DNA from 2 places in the Bacillus cereus group sp. Bce041 genome. Region 2 is predicted to be linked to the other one. Evidence: riboswitches for the same ligand, from Rfam matches in the RefSeq annotation. Region 2 holds a riboswitch; the other holds the start of a gene.

Region 1 (8,452 bases), on a different contig from region 2:
ACGCGCTTACGTGTAACAGTAAAAGATTTAGATGTTGTTGCACCAGAAGCACAGTGGAAACAAAATGGTGCTTTAGGGCTTATTGTAAAAGACAAAGGTGTACAAGCGGTATATGGTCCGAAAGCTGACGTATTAAAGTCAGACATTCAAGATATGTTAGGTGCGTAATAATATGAAATTGCTAACTTTAAACTGTCATTCTTGGCAAGAAGAGAATCAAATAGAAAAGATACAATACCTTGCTAAAGTAATTCAAGAAGAAGAGTACGATGTCATCGCATTGCAAGAAGTAAGTCAGTCCATACAAGCTGAAAATGTATGCGGTAACAAGAAAAAAGATAATTTTGGACTTTTACTATTAGAAGAGTTAAAAGCGCTACATGTAAAAGATTACAATATTACTTGGGATTTCTCTCATATTGGTTATGACGTGTACGAAGAAGGATTAGCGATTATAACGAAGCATAATATTATAAAAGAAGATACGTTCTTCATTTCAGAAAACGAGGATACAACGTATTGGAAAACGCGTAAAATTGTAAGTACAACAATTGCTTATAATGGTAAGGATATAACGTTTTACTCTTGTCATCTCGGTTGGTGGAATGATGAAGAAGAGTCATTCAAAGGTCAAGTCGATCGTTTGATGGAGCGTGTAGATAGCAATAAGCTCGCCTTCTTAATGGGGGATTTTAATAACAATGCTCGATTGAAAGGCGAAGGTTATGAGTATATGATGCAAAAAGGGTTGTATGACACATATGAATTAGCAATAGAGAAGGATGAAGGAACGACTGTCCAAGGTGAGATTGCTGGTTGGGATGAAAATAAACATAATTTGCGAATCGATCTAATATTGTGTAACCAAAGTAAAAAAGTTCATTCTTCAAAAGTTATTTTTAATGGTACAAACAGAAATGTAATTTCAGATCATTTCGGTGTAGAGGTTCAATTGGATATATAATAGAAGAAATCCTCACAGAGAATAAAAGCTGTGAGGATTTTTTTTAGGAATACAAGTATTTCCAAGAGAAAATACTTGTATTTTTTATGACATTTCATATATATTTGTTATTATTGAATGTAAAACCGATTTGGTCATTTTGTATTCATACTTTGACTCACTTCGTTATATAATGAAGTAAGTGAAAGTTAATGGGAAAAAATAGTACGTTTTTGGTTAATACACGATGTAGAAAGTGATATAATTGCAAAATGTATGTATCATTTTCTAAAGAAGGAAAAATATATAATTAGGTGATAACTTCTATGAAACAGATTTGGCGTATTTATAAGACAGATTTACGGAATGTAGCCAAACATTGGGCTGCAATTGTTATTGTTTTAGGATTAATGATTTTACCATCGTTATATGCATGGTTTAACATTAAAGCTTCTTGGGATCCATATGGAAATACAAAAGAGGTTCCCATTGCAGTTTCTAACCAAGATGCAGGTTCTAATTTAAGAGGGAAAGATATTAATATCGGGAAAGAGATTGTAGACTCCCTTAAGAAAAACAAAAATCTTGGCTGGAAATTTGTAGATGAAAAACAAGCAATTTACGGAGTTGAGCGTGGAGATTATTATGCAAGTATTACGATTCCAAAAGATTTCTCTGAAAAAATTGCAACTGTTCTGGATGAAAATCCACAGAAACCAGAACTTGATTACTATGTAAATGAAAAGGTAAATGCGATTGCACCGAAAATTACAGCAAAAGGTGCATCAGGTATTACGGAAGAAATTAGTAAAAACTTCGTTAAAACAGCGAACGGTGAGATTTTTAAAATCTTCAATGACCTTGGAATCGATTTAGAAACAAACTTACCAAGTATCGAGAAAGTAAAAGATCTTGTCTTTAAGTTAGAAGCGCAGTTCCCAGAAATGAATACATTGATGGATAAGGCGTTAGATGATGCGACTCGAGCAGAGGATATTGTGAAAGTGGCGCAAAAAGATTTACCTGTTGTAGAGAGTGTCATAAATGATGGGCAGGAAGCATTGGCGAATTTAGATAAGTTCTTTGCAAGACAAGATCAAACATTAAAAAATGCTCCAGGGACGATAAGAAATGATTTAGTAGTAGCACAAAGTGTTATGGATAGTGCAGCTGCATTTACCGACTTTTTAATGAATCCAGGTGTTGATTTAAACATCCCTGATTTCTCTGGAATGAATGGACTACCTGAATTCCCTGCAAGACCAGACCTTTCTAAGTTGAATAGTGATGGTTACAAGGGGATAGCACAAAATATTAATCAAACAGTAAATAATGTTTTAAGCTCATCACGTGCAGGAACAGCTTATGGGAAAAGTGTTGTAAATGGATTGCAAAATGGACAATTTGATCCAGAGCAAGCAAAGAAAGATTTAAATGCAGTATCAGATCAACTGCAAGCTCGTACAGAAAATATTTCATATCTTATTAATATATTTACTGAACTTCAAAACTCAGCCACGACTGATTTTGGAAAAAGCTTCTTCCAAGGGCGAGTGGATCGCTTAACCAAGCTTAAAGGTAGTATGGAAAATGCAAATAACGGCATTAAAGATATTGTAAGTGTTATCGGTACAGGACAAGAAGTAAAGAAAGATGTAACAGATGTAGCAAATCAAAAGTTAGATGCAGCAAATGCATTAATTGATCAAGCGGAAAAAGATTACAATGAAACATTTGTAGCAGATTATAAAAAAGCAGTTAGCACAGTAGATCAAGCTAAAGCAGATGCAAATGAAATATATGATAATGCAAAAGCGGATTATGAGAAAGCAAAGAATAGTCTTGAAAGTACTAAATCTAGTGTACAAAAAGCATTAGAGGATGTACAAAATAGAGGTGTTAATGGTTTAGAAGGTTCGAAGGAAGCCTTAAAAAGTTTAAATGGTCAATTCCAAGCTGGAATCGGTTTAATCGATGATATGATTCCAGTTCTAGAAAGTACAAATAAGGTTTTAGCTGATGTAAATAGTGATAAAAATCTTAATAATGGAATTGCAAAATTAAATAAAGCGAAAAGTAGTCTGCAAAAAGGTGTAGATGCAACGAATAAGGGAATTACACTTCTTAACAATGGACAGAAACCTACAAAAGATGTAATTGAAAGTATTAACAACGCTGCGAAGAGCGGATCAGCTCAATTAACAGATGTATTATCGACGTATGATTCAGAAATTGTACCTAATTTCAATACAGCAATTGCTCGTACAAAAGAGATGTCGAAAAATACAACTCAAATTTTAAATGATGCAGACAAAAAGCTTCCAGATGTTAAAAAATTACTAGAAGATTCATCAAAAGGCTTAGTAGACGGTAGAAAGAAATTAGCAGATATTAAAGCTGACATGCCGGAAACTGAGAAAAAGGTTAAAGAATTAGCAGATAAAATTCGTGATTTTGAATCTGAAGAGGATTTAAAAGACATTATACGCTTATTGAAAAATGATGTTGAAAAGCAAAGTGATTACTTTGCGAATCCAGTAAATTTAAAAGAAAATAAATTATTTGCGATGCCGAACTACGGTTCAGCGATGTCACCATTCTATACAGTGCTTGCATTATGGGTAGGCGCATTATTAATGGTTTCATTATTAACGGTAGAAGTACACGAAGAGGGCGCGAATTATAAGAGCCATGAAATTTACTTCGGACGTTTATTAACATTCTTAACGATAGGTCTTTCACAAGCGTTTATCGTATCGATGGGAGATATATTCTTACTCGGTACGTACGTAGTCGATAAGTTCTGGTTTGTGTTATTTAGTTTATTTATTGGTGGAGTCTTCGTTTGTATCGTATACTCACTCGTTTCTATTTTCGGAAACGTTGGGAAATCGATGGCGATCATTTTACTTGTACTACAAGTAGCAGGATCGGGCGGAACATTCCCAATCCAAATGACACCAGCGTTCTTCCAAGCGATTTATCCGTTCTTACCATTCACATACGCAATTAGCGCAATTCGTGAAACAGTTGGCGGAATGCTTTGGGATATCGTAACGCGAGATTTACTTGTGTTAAGTGCTTTCGTAGTAGTTATGATTGTTGCTGCGTTATTACTGAAAACACCAATTAACAAATCAAGTGAAAAATTTGTTGAGAATGCAAAAGGAAGTAAAATCATTCACTAAAATAAAAGGTTCCTACCGATAGAGGTAGGAACCTTTTTGTTTAATCAAATTTTAATTTTTTTAATGCTTCTGCGAACGGGTTGTTTAATGGTTCTTCTTCTTTGTTCTGTTGTTTCATATATTTTTGAACGTCGCGCTTATCAGCTTTGTTTCCAGATTCTTTTTTACGTCTTTCTTGGAATGTTGATAATTTCTCGCGATAGCCACATTTACATGCAAAGATTTGTCCTGCACCCTCACCACGTAATTCTAGTTTCTTCTTACATTGCGGACAGCGAGCGTTTGTTGTACGAGATACATTTTTACGATGACCACATTCACGATCTTGGCATACGAGCATTTTTCCCTTTTTGCCGTTTACTTCTAGCATTGGTTTACCGCAATCTGGACAAGACTTCGTTGAAATGTTGTCATGTTTATATTTTTTATCGCTTGATTTAATTTCAGAAACGATTTCTTTCGTATAGTTCTTCATTTCAGAAATGAATACTTCTTTTTTCAATTTACCTTTTGCGATAGCCTCAAGTTTTTGTTCCCATTCACCAGTTAGTGTAGGAGATTTTAATTCTTCTGGTACTAAATCAAGTAACTGGCGACCTTTTGAAGTAATGTGAATATCTTTACCGCGTTTTTCAATTAAGAATGAATTGAATAGCTTGTCGATAATGTCTGCACGTGTCGCTACAGTACCTAATCCACCAGTCGATTTTAACGTATCAGCAAGTTGTTTATTTTGCGTATCCATATATTTTGTAGGATTCTCCATTGCTGAAAGTAAAGTCGCTTCGTTAAATCGTGCAGGTGCTTTTGTTTGACCTGATGTTTGCATAATTAACTTTACAGCTAATGTATCGCCTTTCTCAATGTGAGGTAGAAGTTGCTCTTTTACGTCATCAGTTACATCATCATCTTCAAAGCGATTTTCATATACTTCTTTCCAACCGGCATGTAGAATTGTTTTTCCGCGCGCAATGAACGTTTCATTGCCAACCTTTGTGCGTAACGTTAGTTGCTCATATTCGAATGCCGGGAATAACACAGCTAAGAAACGTTTTACAACTAAATCATAAATTTTGCGTTCTTTATCTGTGAATGCTGAGAAGTTAACGTATCCTTCTGTTGGAATAATCGCATGATGATCGCTTACTTTACTATCATCAACAAATGATTTGTTAGGTTTGATAGGCTTTTGTAATACTTTATGTGCGAAGGGACGGTATTCTCCAACACCACATGCTTTTAGACGTTCTGGAAGTGTTCCAACGATATCAGATGAAATGTAGCGTGAATCTGTACGAGGGTACGTTAGTACTTTATGCTGTTCATACAATTTTTGCATAATATTTAATGTTTCTTTAGCAGAGTAACCGAACTTTTTATTCGCATCACGTTGCAATTCAGTTAAATCGTAAAGACCAGGAGAGAATGACTTCTTCTGTTTCTTATCAATTTCCACAACAGTAGCATTTTGTTTATCTAAACGTTTTACAATACCATCGATTTTTTCTTTATTAAAACTACGGCTATTGCCATTTGCATCTTGCCAAGTAAGTTTGAGCTTCTCCATTGTTTGAGCTTCGATGCCGTAGTAAGTTTGTGCTTTGAAGTTCTTTATTTCATCCTCACGACTAGCAATCATAGCAACAGTAGGGGTTTGTACACGGCCGCAATTTAACTGGGCATTAAAGCGAGTCGTTAAAGCACGAGTTGCATTAAGACCGATATACCAGTCAGCTTCTGAACGCGCAACTGCTGAAGCGTATAAATTGTCATAGGCTTTACCTGGTTTTAAATTTGCAAAACCATCTTTAATTGCTTTATCGGTTACAGAAGAAATCCATAAACGTTTGATTGGTTTATTTAGCTTAACTTTATCGATAATCCAGCGTGCGACTAATTCCCCTTCACGTCCAGCGTCTGTTGCTACAATAATTTCATTTACATCTTTTCTAAGTAGCTGACTTTTTACAGCATTAAATTGTTTACCAGTTTGTTTAATAACCGTTAATTTCAAACGCTCAGGTAGCATCGGTAAATCTTCTAAATTCCACTTTTTATATTTCACATCATAACTTTCTGGATCTGCTAATGTAACGAGATGACCTAAAGCCCAAGTTACAATATATTTACTACCTTCAAGATAGCCGTTTCCTTTTTTATCACACTTCAGTACACGAGCAATATCTCGTGCAACGGAAGGTTTTTCAGCGATTACAACGCTTTTTGACATATTAAAAACATCCTTTCAAATTTCCATAAGTTAAATATAGCATACATCTTCTTGAGATTCAGTTTCGCTCCATATTTCAGCTGTTTTTAATGGAGTTAACAAAATCCCAACTGATTAAAGTTTCACTTTATCAGTTGCTTCTATATTAAATAGAAAAGTAAAGAACTTGTTATTTTACTAGAATAAGAGTAGACTTTGAAGTAGAAGAATACTAAACACATGGGAGTTTGTGGATACAAACTGAGAGTATGACTAGTCCGTCATTGACCATTTGAACCTGTTGGATAATGCCAGCGTAGGGAGAGTGTAAAAGCACATGTTCAGGCACTTTGCGTACGCGCAAAGTGCCTTTTTGTGTATCTCCCATAACTATAGTTAGGAGATGAGAAGGATGAATATGAAAGAAATTAGTAAAGTAGTGGATTTGGTGAGAGAATCTAATCCGCTTGTTCATAATATTACAAATGTTGTTGTAACAAATTTTACAGCTAACGGTTTGTTAGCGTTAGGGGCATCGCCTGTAATGGCGTATGCAAAAGAAGAAGTGGCAGAAATGGCTAGCATTGCTGGAGCGTTAGTATTAAATATGGGAACACTTCGTCCTGAAGAAGTAGAAGCGATGTTACTTGCCGGTAAATCAGCAAATGTGAACAATGTACCAGTACTGTTTGATCCAGTTGGTGCAGGAGCAACATCGTATCGAACAGAAGTTGCGAGACATATTCCGGCTGAAATTGAATTAGCGAGTATTCGCGGAAATGCAGCTGAAATAGCGAACGTTATTAATGAGAGATGGGAAATTAAAGGGGTAGACGCTGGTGCTGGAAATGGTAATGTCGTAAGTATTGCAAAGCAGGCAGCAGATGAACTAAATACAGTTGCAGTAATTACTGGAGAAGAAGATGTTGTTACAGATGGAGAGAGAACGATTGTTATTCGAAATGGTCACTCTATTTTAACGAAAGTTACGGGAACTGGTTGTTTACTAACTTCTGTAATAGGAGCATTTGTAGCAGTGGAAAAAGATTATGTAAAAGCAGCAGTAGCAGCATTAACGTTTTATGGTGTAGCTTCGGAACTGGCAGCTGCTAAGACCGTGGAAAAGGGACCTGGTAGTTTCCAAATTGAATTTTTAAATCAGTTAGCGAATACTACTTCTGGTGATATTGAGAAGTATGGAAAGATTGAGGAGTTAGAGTAAGAGGGAGTGAAAGAAATGGCACGCATTGAAATAGATAAAATGTCTAAGCTATTGCAAGTGTATTTTATTATGGGAAGTAATAACTGCACGAGGGATCCTTTAGCTGTATTGAAAGAAGCGTTAGATGGTGGAGTGACAATTTTTCAGTTTCGCGAGAAGGGGGAAGGTTCTTTAATCGGAGAAGATAGAGTGCGCTTTGCAAAAGAATTGCAGACGCTTTGTAAGGAATATAGTGTTCCTTTCATTGTAAATGATGATGTAGAATTAGCCATTGAATTAGATGCAGATGGTGTTCATGTAGGACAAGATGATGAAGGAATTACATCTGTTCGTGAAAAAATGGGAGATAAAATTATCGGTGTATCTGCTCATACAATTAAAGAAGCACGCTTTGCAATCGAAAATGGAGCAGATTATTTAGGCGTTGGACCTATTTTCCCAACAAGTACGAAAAAAGATACGAAAGCGGTTCAAGGAACGAAAGGATTAGCTTATTTTAGAGAACAAGGAATTACAGTGCCAATCGTTGGTATTGGTGGGATTACAATTGAAAATACAGCGGCAGTTATAGAAGCGGGTGCGGATGGTGTTTCAGTTATTTCAGCAATTAGTTTAGCTGAATCTGCGTATGAAAGTACGAGAAAATTAGCTGAAGAAGTAAAGAGAAGTTTGTAGGGAAGGACGTGTAGTATTTTAAGTGCTACATGGAGAAATAGACTGCCCCAAAATTTAAACAAGCATTTGATTAAAAAAGCACAAACCTTTTTAAATAAAGGTTTGTGCTTTTTCTTTAAAACATAATTGAAATTAAGAGCATTCCAATTCCGATAGAAGTAAATGTTGCGATTAAGCCTGGAATCATAAAGCTATGATTTAATACGTATTTACCA
Region 2 (8,452 bases):
ACGCTTGTAGTTCTTGTTGAAACTGATTCATTTTCATAACCTCCGTTTATAAAATACAACCTCATCGATACTTCCCTATATTCCTGTTCGTTACATCTAAGTAGAAATAGCGCTATAAACTAAGTTCAATACGTGCACCAACAAAGTATGACTTATCACTAGATGATGCACCTTGTTCATATACCTATTTTTACTATGGGCTCATTTTTATAAAGTGAAACTTTAATCAGTGGGGTTTTGTTCATCCCCTACCTAACTTCTTTGCTTCCGCTGAATTTTGAGGTGGGGGGCTTACTGCCCGGCAAATAGCGGGATAAATAAAAATTAAAAAATATGAATTCTAGCGTCATATCTTCATACTTACTAAGTTCAATTAATTTCTCAATAATTATGATGCCATGTCCTATATATTTCCGTCTGCTGCTTAGATTTTTCTGTACTGTAAATGGCTTTCGCTATAACACCTCCAAGTGACCGGTTTCTATGACGGATATGAAATTCCAACAAAAAAAGCCCTAATTAGGGCTTTTCATTCTATTTCTCCAGCAAAACTCTCTATGAAATTGCTAATTGAAAAAAGACACACTTAGATTGATGCGTCTTTTTGTGATGCCTCTTTTGTGAAATCATATAAAGCAATTGCGCCTAAAAGAACAAGTATACCTTGAGGAACATCTAGCAAAATAGTTTTCCAAATTTCTGGAATTACCCATTTGATATCTGCTGCTGTTTCAAGATATGTTTGAAAATAGCTGATTGTAAAATTAATGATTCCTAAAAATACAAACAACGATAAACCAAATCGAATTAATTTCTTATTTGTAAACATATAACACCTCTCAAAATTCATTGGATATTCCTGCTTTTGCTTCTTTATATTTTCATATCTTTATATCTAATTTTAACACATAAAGAACTCAAAAAAATACGATATGCATATTTGCATATCGTATTAACAACACTCCATGATAATATAGAAATTCCTGCAAAGAAAAAACAACTCCGTTACAGCTAACAGCTCGGGTTTCTTTTCTTATTTAACTTCATACCACCAACATTTACGTTCTTTGATTGTAAAATAAATGTGACAGAAGTTTATCCAGTTAATGCGTAGACAAGTAAATGAGCTAAATTATCGATATTCTATTTCGCCATTCCCGTAGCACTAATGACTTTACGCAAATTTGACAAGAAAAAATATATAGATAGGTATGATCCATACCTATCTATAACATTACTTCTATTCTTTATCCAATTACGTCTTTTACGTCTGTATCCACTGGCCACTTTTCTAATGTATAAGCCATTTCCCAAAATGAATATTCATATTGACTGCTAATAATAAAATGCTGTTTCATACGTTTGCGATCTGCCTCTGTTACTTTTTCAGCGATAGTATCTAAACGTGTAATTTGTTCTTCAACTAGCGTACGGAACCAATCAGATCCATAAGCAGAAATCCATTCGTTATAAATTGGCTCTTCCGGCTGGCACTCTTTTAAGCGTTCGCCAATTTCATAATACAACCAATAGCAAGGTAAAATTGCTGCAATGGTATCTCCTAAATGCCCTTCATACGCAGCACGATACATATGTGAAGTATACGCATATGCAGTTGGCGCAGGAATAAAATTATCTTTTTCTTCTTTCGTTATCCCTAGTTTTTTAGCAAAATTCTCATGTAAAGATAACTCGGCCTCATATGTATTTTGAGCATGATGTGCCATACGAGCTGTCGTCTCTAATTCAAGAGCTTTTGCAGCTCCTAAAGTTTGTACTCTAGCAAAATGACTCAAATAATATGAATCTTGAAGCACATAATAGCGAAAACTAGCTAAATCTAATGTTCCTTCACCAAGTTTTTTTACAAAAGGATGGTTAAAACTCGCTTCCCAAATTGAATCTACTTCTTTACGTAATGATTGTGAAAAAGTCATTTAAATCCCTCCAATAATGTATAAAATATAAGTATTTATCCACAATTATTAAAGCTGTAAAATAAAAAAACTTTCTTTACAGGCGTAAAGAAAGTGAAATTGACAGTATTTATTTACTCATTAAATAGCAACGTCTTTCCCACTTCCCTACGCTGGCATTAACCAGATCAGGTACTAAGAGTCTCAAAATCACATTTGATCTCAGCCTATAAAAGGCCCCCCTAGTGGATAAATATTTTGTTTTTATAATGTATTCATCATAGCATACTTCGTGAAACTGTCAAAAAAATTCGTTATATAATTCCCTTAAAACCCTTCTTCTTTTCTAACTTTTAATGATGTTTCAATAATCATATCTAATAGTTTGCTATAACTAATCCCCGCTGCTTCTGCACTTTTTGGCAATAAACTTGATTGTGTCATCCCTGGTAATGTATTAATTTCCATTACATATGGAATTCCGTCCTTCACCATCATATCAACTCTTGCATAAACACTACATTTTAATGCTTTATAACAAGCAAGTGACCCTTTATTTACACGTTCCTTAATTTCTGCTGGAAGTTCGATAACTTCCTCAACTGTACTAGTATCATCATATTTTGCATTGTAGTCAAAGAACTCGGCTGCATGTCGAATTGAAACTATAGGTAACTGTTTTCCATCCAGAATTGAACATGTAATTTCATCACCTTTTATATACTTTTCAATTACTACTTCAGAATCCCATTCGAATACAGTTTCTAGCATTGAGATCAATTCATTTTTATTATAAACGATTTTCACTCCGACACTCGATCCGCCAGAGTTTGGTTTTACTACTAATGGAAATCCTAACTTATCTAACTCATCAAGATTTAGATCCTCCATTTTTGTAAGTTCAATCCAATCTGGTGTTTCTACACCTTCATAACGTAAAATCTTTTTCGAAATATTTTTATCCATACATATACTGCTAGATAACATATTACTTCCGCTATAAGGAATCCCTAAACTCTCCAGTGTTCCTTGAACTGTCCCATCTTCTCCGTATTTTCCGTGTAATGCGAGCAACGCAAAGTCAATGTCTTTCGCTTTTTCAACTAAATCTATTTTTTCATTTAATGTAATTGGAACTATTTCATACTTATTTTTATCTAAATGAGCAATCATTTCATTCCCCGTCATAATTGAAACTTGTTTTTCAGACGATACCCCGCCCATAATAACACCGATTTTCATTTTCTCAACTCCAAATTTCATTTTTTAATGTATCACCAATTATTTTAATTCCCCGAACTATTTCTTCTTCTTTCAAGCGCGAAAAACCTAATCGGAAAGTGTTCGCTCCTTCTCCATCAGAGTAAAAAACATCTCCAGGTGAAAACGTAACGCCTTTCTCATAACACTTTTGTAAAAGTGTGCGGGCATTCATATGCTCTTCTAGCTCTATAAATAAATGCAGCCCACCATCTCCAGTCATTCTTTTAAAAGGAATGTACTGGTTACATGCCCCGACAGCTAACTCATATTTTTTCTTATAAACAGATCTTGCCTTTTTTAAATATTTTTCAAAATATCCCTCATGTAAATATTGAAACAGAACAGCTTGATCTAGCGTAGATGTGTGAATCGTTCTTGCTCTTTTTACGCTTTCTAAATAATGAATCAGCTCTTTATCTGCAATAATCCAGCCTACACGTAAACCAGGGAAAAGTACCTTTGAAAAGCTACTAATATAAATCACATTATTGCCAGCTCCCGCAAAAGTTAATAATGGAGCTAAATGTGAACCTGAATAACGTAATTCTTCATTAAATCCGTCCTCTATAATAGGAACGTTGTATTTTGAAAATAACCTCATCAATTCCGTTCTTTTCTCTGAACTCGTAACAATACCGGTTGGATTATGATAAGAAGGAATTAAATAAGCAAAATCAAAATCTTTTTCACGCAAACTTTTTTCAACTTCATTCGTATCAATACCATCCTCATGCATATCAATCCCATGAACTTCAAGTCCATGTAAACGGAAAAGCTTAAGTGCAGCATGGTGAGTTGGATTCTCACAAATGACACGACCGGATTTTTTTGATAAAGAAGAGAGTACAATATCCAATCCTTCTGTAAATCCATTTGTAATTAGAATATCTTTATTCGAAATGTCTACACCTTTCATTTCCATGTAATGAAGTAAATAATTCATTAACGGTCTATATCCCTTTGCATATCCGTAGTTCAATACGATGTCCCCTTCAATGGACATACGAGTAAGAAAAGCTCTTTTGAAATTTTCAACATCAAATAGCTTCTCATCCGGGGCTATACTATTAAAAACAATCATTCCCTTTTCCCAACGAACACCATGTTTCATTAAATCTAATTCGTCCGCTAATGCGGTCACTGTATTAAGTTTATTTTTCCAATCTATTTCAACAGACGAAGTGTTAGATATATCCACCTTCGCAACAAAGTTCCCTTTTCCTTTAACTGCATAAATGAGTCCTTCTTGCTCTAAATCTGCATAAGCAGCGAGTACAGTGTTTCTACTCACACTTAGTAATTCACTTAGTTCCCTTGTTGATGGGATTTTTTGATCCCCGAGCAAATGCCCTTTCATAATCATTTTCTTCAAATAATCTTTCAATTGAATATAAACGGGACGTTCTTTAACAACTTTAAAATCCTTAAACAATTTCTTACCCCCTGCAATCATTTTTGCATATTTATTTCATTCTCAAAAGGTCCACGGCATATGTATTTTTTATAAAGGGCGGTACGGTCTTACAAATCTTTTCGATATAAGTTTATTACATCTTTTAAAGCTGCAGCTGCAGCGCCTCTTGGATTAGAAGCTCCACCAATTGTAGTAATTTGTCCCATCGTATCTGTAAAGAACGTAATTCCTTTTTCGGTTCCATTTACTTTTGCTAATGGATGATCTTTTTCTATTTGGCACGGTTCAACATTTAAATTCACATTGCCTCCCTCATCCTTATATGTTGATGCTATTAATTTAATAATTTTATGTTGTTCCTTAGCATTTCGAATTTGCTGTTTTGTAACGTGCTCGATTCCTTTTATATGTATATCAGTAAGTGTTTTCTCTGTTTCCATTAAGCTGTTTGTCAAAAGTAACAATTTACACGCACTATCTGAACCACTTATATCTAATATAGGGTTTGTCTCAGCAATTCCTTTATTTTGTGCTTCTTTCAGTGCTTCTTCAAATGTCATATCTTCCTCATACATTTTCGTAAGAATATAATTAGTTGTTCCATTTAATATTCCTTCTATTTTTTCAATACTGCAACCGGCTAAACTAAATTGTCCGATATCTAGTGTCGGTAGTGCAGCGGCTGTTGCACCGCTATATCGAATTCGTATATTTGCGCCTTTTGCTGCTTCATTTATTTCTCTCCAATTTGTAACGAGCGCACCTTTAGAAATTGCTACTATATCCATCTGTTTCTCAATCGCTTGTTTCATATATTGTTTCCCTGGATTTCCATCTTTAAGATTTGTAACCGTTGATTCTACCAATACAGTACCACTTATGCTAGTTGTTGCACGTTCCTTCGGATGATACTCTAAATATTTTTCAATTGCAGCGGTACCGCCACCATACATCAATAAATGATGAAGAGATAAGCCTTCTTCATTATGTATTGCGATATTTCTCCCTAATACGCCGCTTACAACTAATTGAATCCCATATGTTTCATATATATATGAATATTTTTCATTTAATAATTTTATAAACTCTCTACCTACTGTTCCGTATCCTGATAATACAACTTGAATTTTCATAATATCCCCCCATATTTTTCTACCAAATCCCTCTTTCAATATAATATAAAGCGCTCTCGAATTCCATCGAGAGCGCTTTATTATTACCTATTTCGGTAAACGTGATAGCTTTTCAGCAATTGTTCTATAAAACTCTTGAATGCTAGAAAAACCTAACGAGTCTGAAACACTTAACCCTACCATGTCGAGATGGTCCCAATTCGCTTTCGTTTCAATATGATTCCATTTTCCAATCTGTAATGACTCATTATTATTTACAGTAACATTAGAAGATGGTGCAATCATAGAATTTGTATTTACTACACCATCATTTTGCCACCAAGAAGTATCAACTAGCGGACGGTTTTCTTCATATCTCGCATAAGAACCTAAGAAAAATGCATTTCCCATTAACACTTTATTCATCGTTATATGAGGCAAATGTAAACCTGTTATAGGTGCTGCTTGTGATGCATGTCCACTATAGGATAAATAATACACATCTGGTTGCGTCTTTACCCAATTATTTAACTCCTTTGCACCATCTGTACTTAAATCCCATTGACTTATATCTTTTGTATTTTTCCAAAGTGAACTATTTAGAATACGATTACTATATTGGAAAAAGGACTCTCCAGCATTCTTCTTTATACCCCATTGATCCAATTTAAAATCATATAATGATAAATTATTGTTTCCCCCAAAGCTTGCAGCTGTAATGAGTAAATCTTTAACGAACGGCAGTAGAAGACTACCATCCGCAAGTGTTGTACCGTTGTGAGGGGTTGCTAATGTTGTAACACTATGAACATATGATTTTCCGCCTTCAAATAGTGGTGATATTTTGGTGTCTGGTTGATTTTTCACATAATTCTTTTCTTCAAAACTACCTTCTTTTAATAGCTGTACTAATGTTCTAATCGTTTGTCCACCCATGCTATGTCCAACTAAATGAACTTTATTTGTTTCACTCCAATTCGGCGCAAAACCACTATAAGTTCTGCCAAAACGATTATGTCCATGTTTCTCAGCATGTACTGCACCATAGTCTACTGTCCCACCGCTAATTTGTGCATACAATTCACATGCACGATCCCAGTTACTAGAAACAGGTCCAACAGCTGCGGTATGTACCGTATAACCATTTCGTTTCAAATCTTCCTGTATATCATGAACACCACCCCAATATTTTACGCCAAGCATTTCTTCTCTACCCCATCCAGCAAATCCATTCACCAATATGATAGGATAATTATTTTGTTGCCTCTCTTCAGCGTATGATATTTTCGCTGCGAATGAACATACGGTCACTAATGCAAAAAAACATATTTTTAAAAATAACTTCCCCATACTTTCTCCCCCCTAATAAAACGTTTACACTTTTCTTTTTAACGAATTAACAGAATAATTTAACAACTTAAACATAATGTAAAGTATTTTATATACTTTGTATATATAGAAAACATATACAAATGTTGATAAATATTAATTCAAGTAAATATTTACTTTTTACAATATAACTTGTAAATCTATTTATTTAGATTTATAATTAGATATAGTTTCCTCATGTTAAAAAGATTTAAAAACCATAAGAAAACTAATCTCATTGCTTGAAAAGGAGGAAAAATCATGCAAATCGGATCAAATATTCATACATTGTCTCAACCTACTAAAATAACTCCATCTAATCTTGAGCATAATACTATCTCTTCTACTAAACTTGAAAGTAAGAAAATAAATGATCCTATCAAGTTTGATATTCGTTTATCTGAAAAAGAAATGCAACAGCCTGAGCATAAATTTAATGAATTAGATTTATGGAAGATGTTAAAGGATAAAGGTGTTCCCTTATGGATCATCCTTGAAATGCTACAAAAGGCTCGTAAAGAAAAAGAAGCACAAAATAATTCAGTTCAAAATTCAAATGCGATTGAAGAAACGAGTGAGACTCGATTAAATGAAGTAATGTAAGTTATTTAAACGGTATTAAAAAGAGCTCGAGGTTGATAAAGTATCCATCAACCTCGAGCTCTTTTTTAAGATTTTTCTCCAATCGTTACAAACTGAATTGATACCTCATCTCTATAACCTTCAATTAACTTTCTTACTTTTACTTTTTCATTAATCAACGTATTATCTGTCGATATTTTAGGGTTTTCATCACCTAATGACTTTTTCAAGTGTAGAAGTTGCATATTCGTTTCATTTGCTTTTATTTCTTTATACACACTATTTTTCGCCACAACGATATACCATAGTGCTCCATAGTCACGTTTATTGCCAAGCCAAGCATCACTACCATATGTAACAGGTATCTTGTTTCCTTCTATTTCAATACTTTTTATATTCTTTTCTTCTTCATTTATAAATAATAGGGAACTTTCTTTTGGAAAATTCGGCAACGCATCTAACGTTTTAGAAAGGGATGCTTGATCACGTTTACGAAAAAGCTTTGCATTCATCATCGCTTGTGCAGTAGATTCATTTATTATCAGAACCCTTTTTTGGTCAAATCTACCTGTTTTCACTGCAAAAGCTTCCTGTTCTTTCGTGTTTTCCTTATAACGATTCATAATTGCTCCAGTATGATTCTCATCTCCAATGATTAATACACCGTTAGCTGGAAATCTGTTTTCGTTTTTAGAGCATGCACTTACACTTAATAACAATAATATACTTAATATGAAAATAGATAATTGTTTTTTCATCACAGTTCCTTCCATAACTTCAAATTGTTTTTTACATGC

What was found. Region 2 has a riboswitch for thiamine pyrophosphate ahead of tenA (thiaminase II). Riboswitches for the same ligand answer to the same signal wherever they lie in the genome.
Region 1: another riboswitch for thiamine pyrophosphate. It lies ahead of thiM (hydroxyethylthiazole kinase); the one in region 2 lies ahead of tenA (thiaminase II).

Annotation. Positions count from the first base shown of each region.
Region 1 covers NZ_JBQXON010000007.1:104,019-112,470, reverse strand. Annotated here, with positions in the region: gene ACUN13_RS21540 (PTS transporter subunit IIBC) at 1-168, shown strand, start outside; gene ACUN13_RS21535 (endonuclease/exonuclease/phosphatase family protein) at 173-964, shown strand; gene ACUN13_RS21530 (YhgE/Pip domain-containing protein) at 1,270-4,131, shown strand; gene topB (DNA topoisomerase III) at 4,172-6,361, opposite strand; TPP riboswitch at 6,571-6,680, shown strand; gene thiM (hydroxyethylthiazole kinase) at 6,753-7,562, shown strand; gene thiE (thiamine phosphate synthase) at 7,578-8,237, shown strand; gene ACUN13_RS21510 (anaerobic C4-dicarboxylate transporter family protein) at 8,353-8,452, opposite strand, start outside.
Region 2 covers NZ_JBQXON010000004.1:61,253-69,704, reverse strand. Annotated here, with positions in the region: partial or broken gene ACUN13_RS14495 (heterocycloanthracin/sonorensin family bacteriocin) at 1-31, opposite strand, end outside; gene ACUN13_RS14490 (DUF3937 domain-containing protein) at 587-850, opposite strand; gene tenA (thiaminase II) at 1,248-1,937, opposite strand; TPP riboswitch at 2,065-2,170, opposite strand; gene ACUN13_RS14480 (D-alanine--D-alanine ligase) at 2,244-3,158, opposite strand; gene pdxR (MocR-like pyridoxine biosynthesis transcription factor PdxR) at 3,163-4,611, opposite strand; gene ACUN13_RS14470 (homoserine dehydrogenase) at 4,701-5,726, opposite strand; gene ACUN13_RS14465 (esterase/lipase family protein) at 5,814-7,055, opposite strand; gene ACUN13_RS14460 (DUF3914 domain-containing protein) at 7,335-7,676, shown strand; gene ACUN13_RS14455 (lipoprotein BA_5634 family protein) at 7,742-8,413, opposite strand.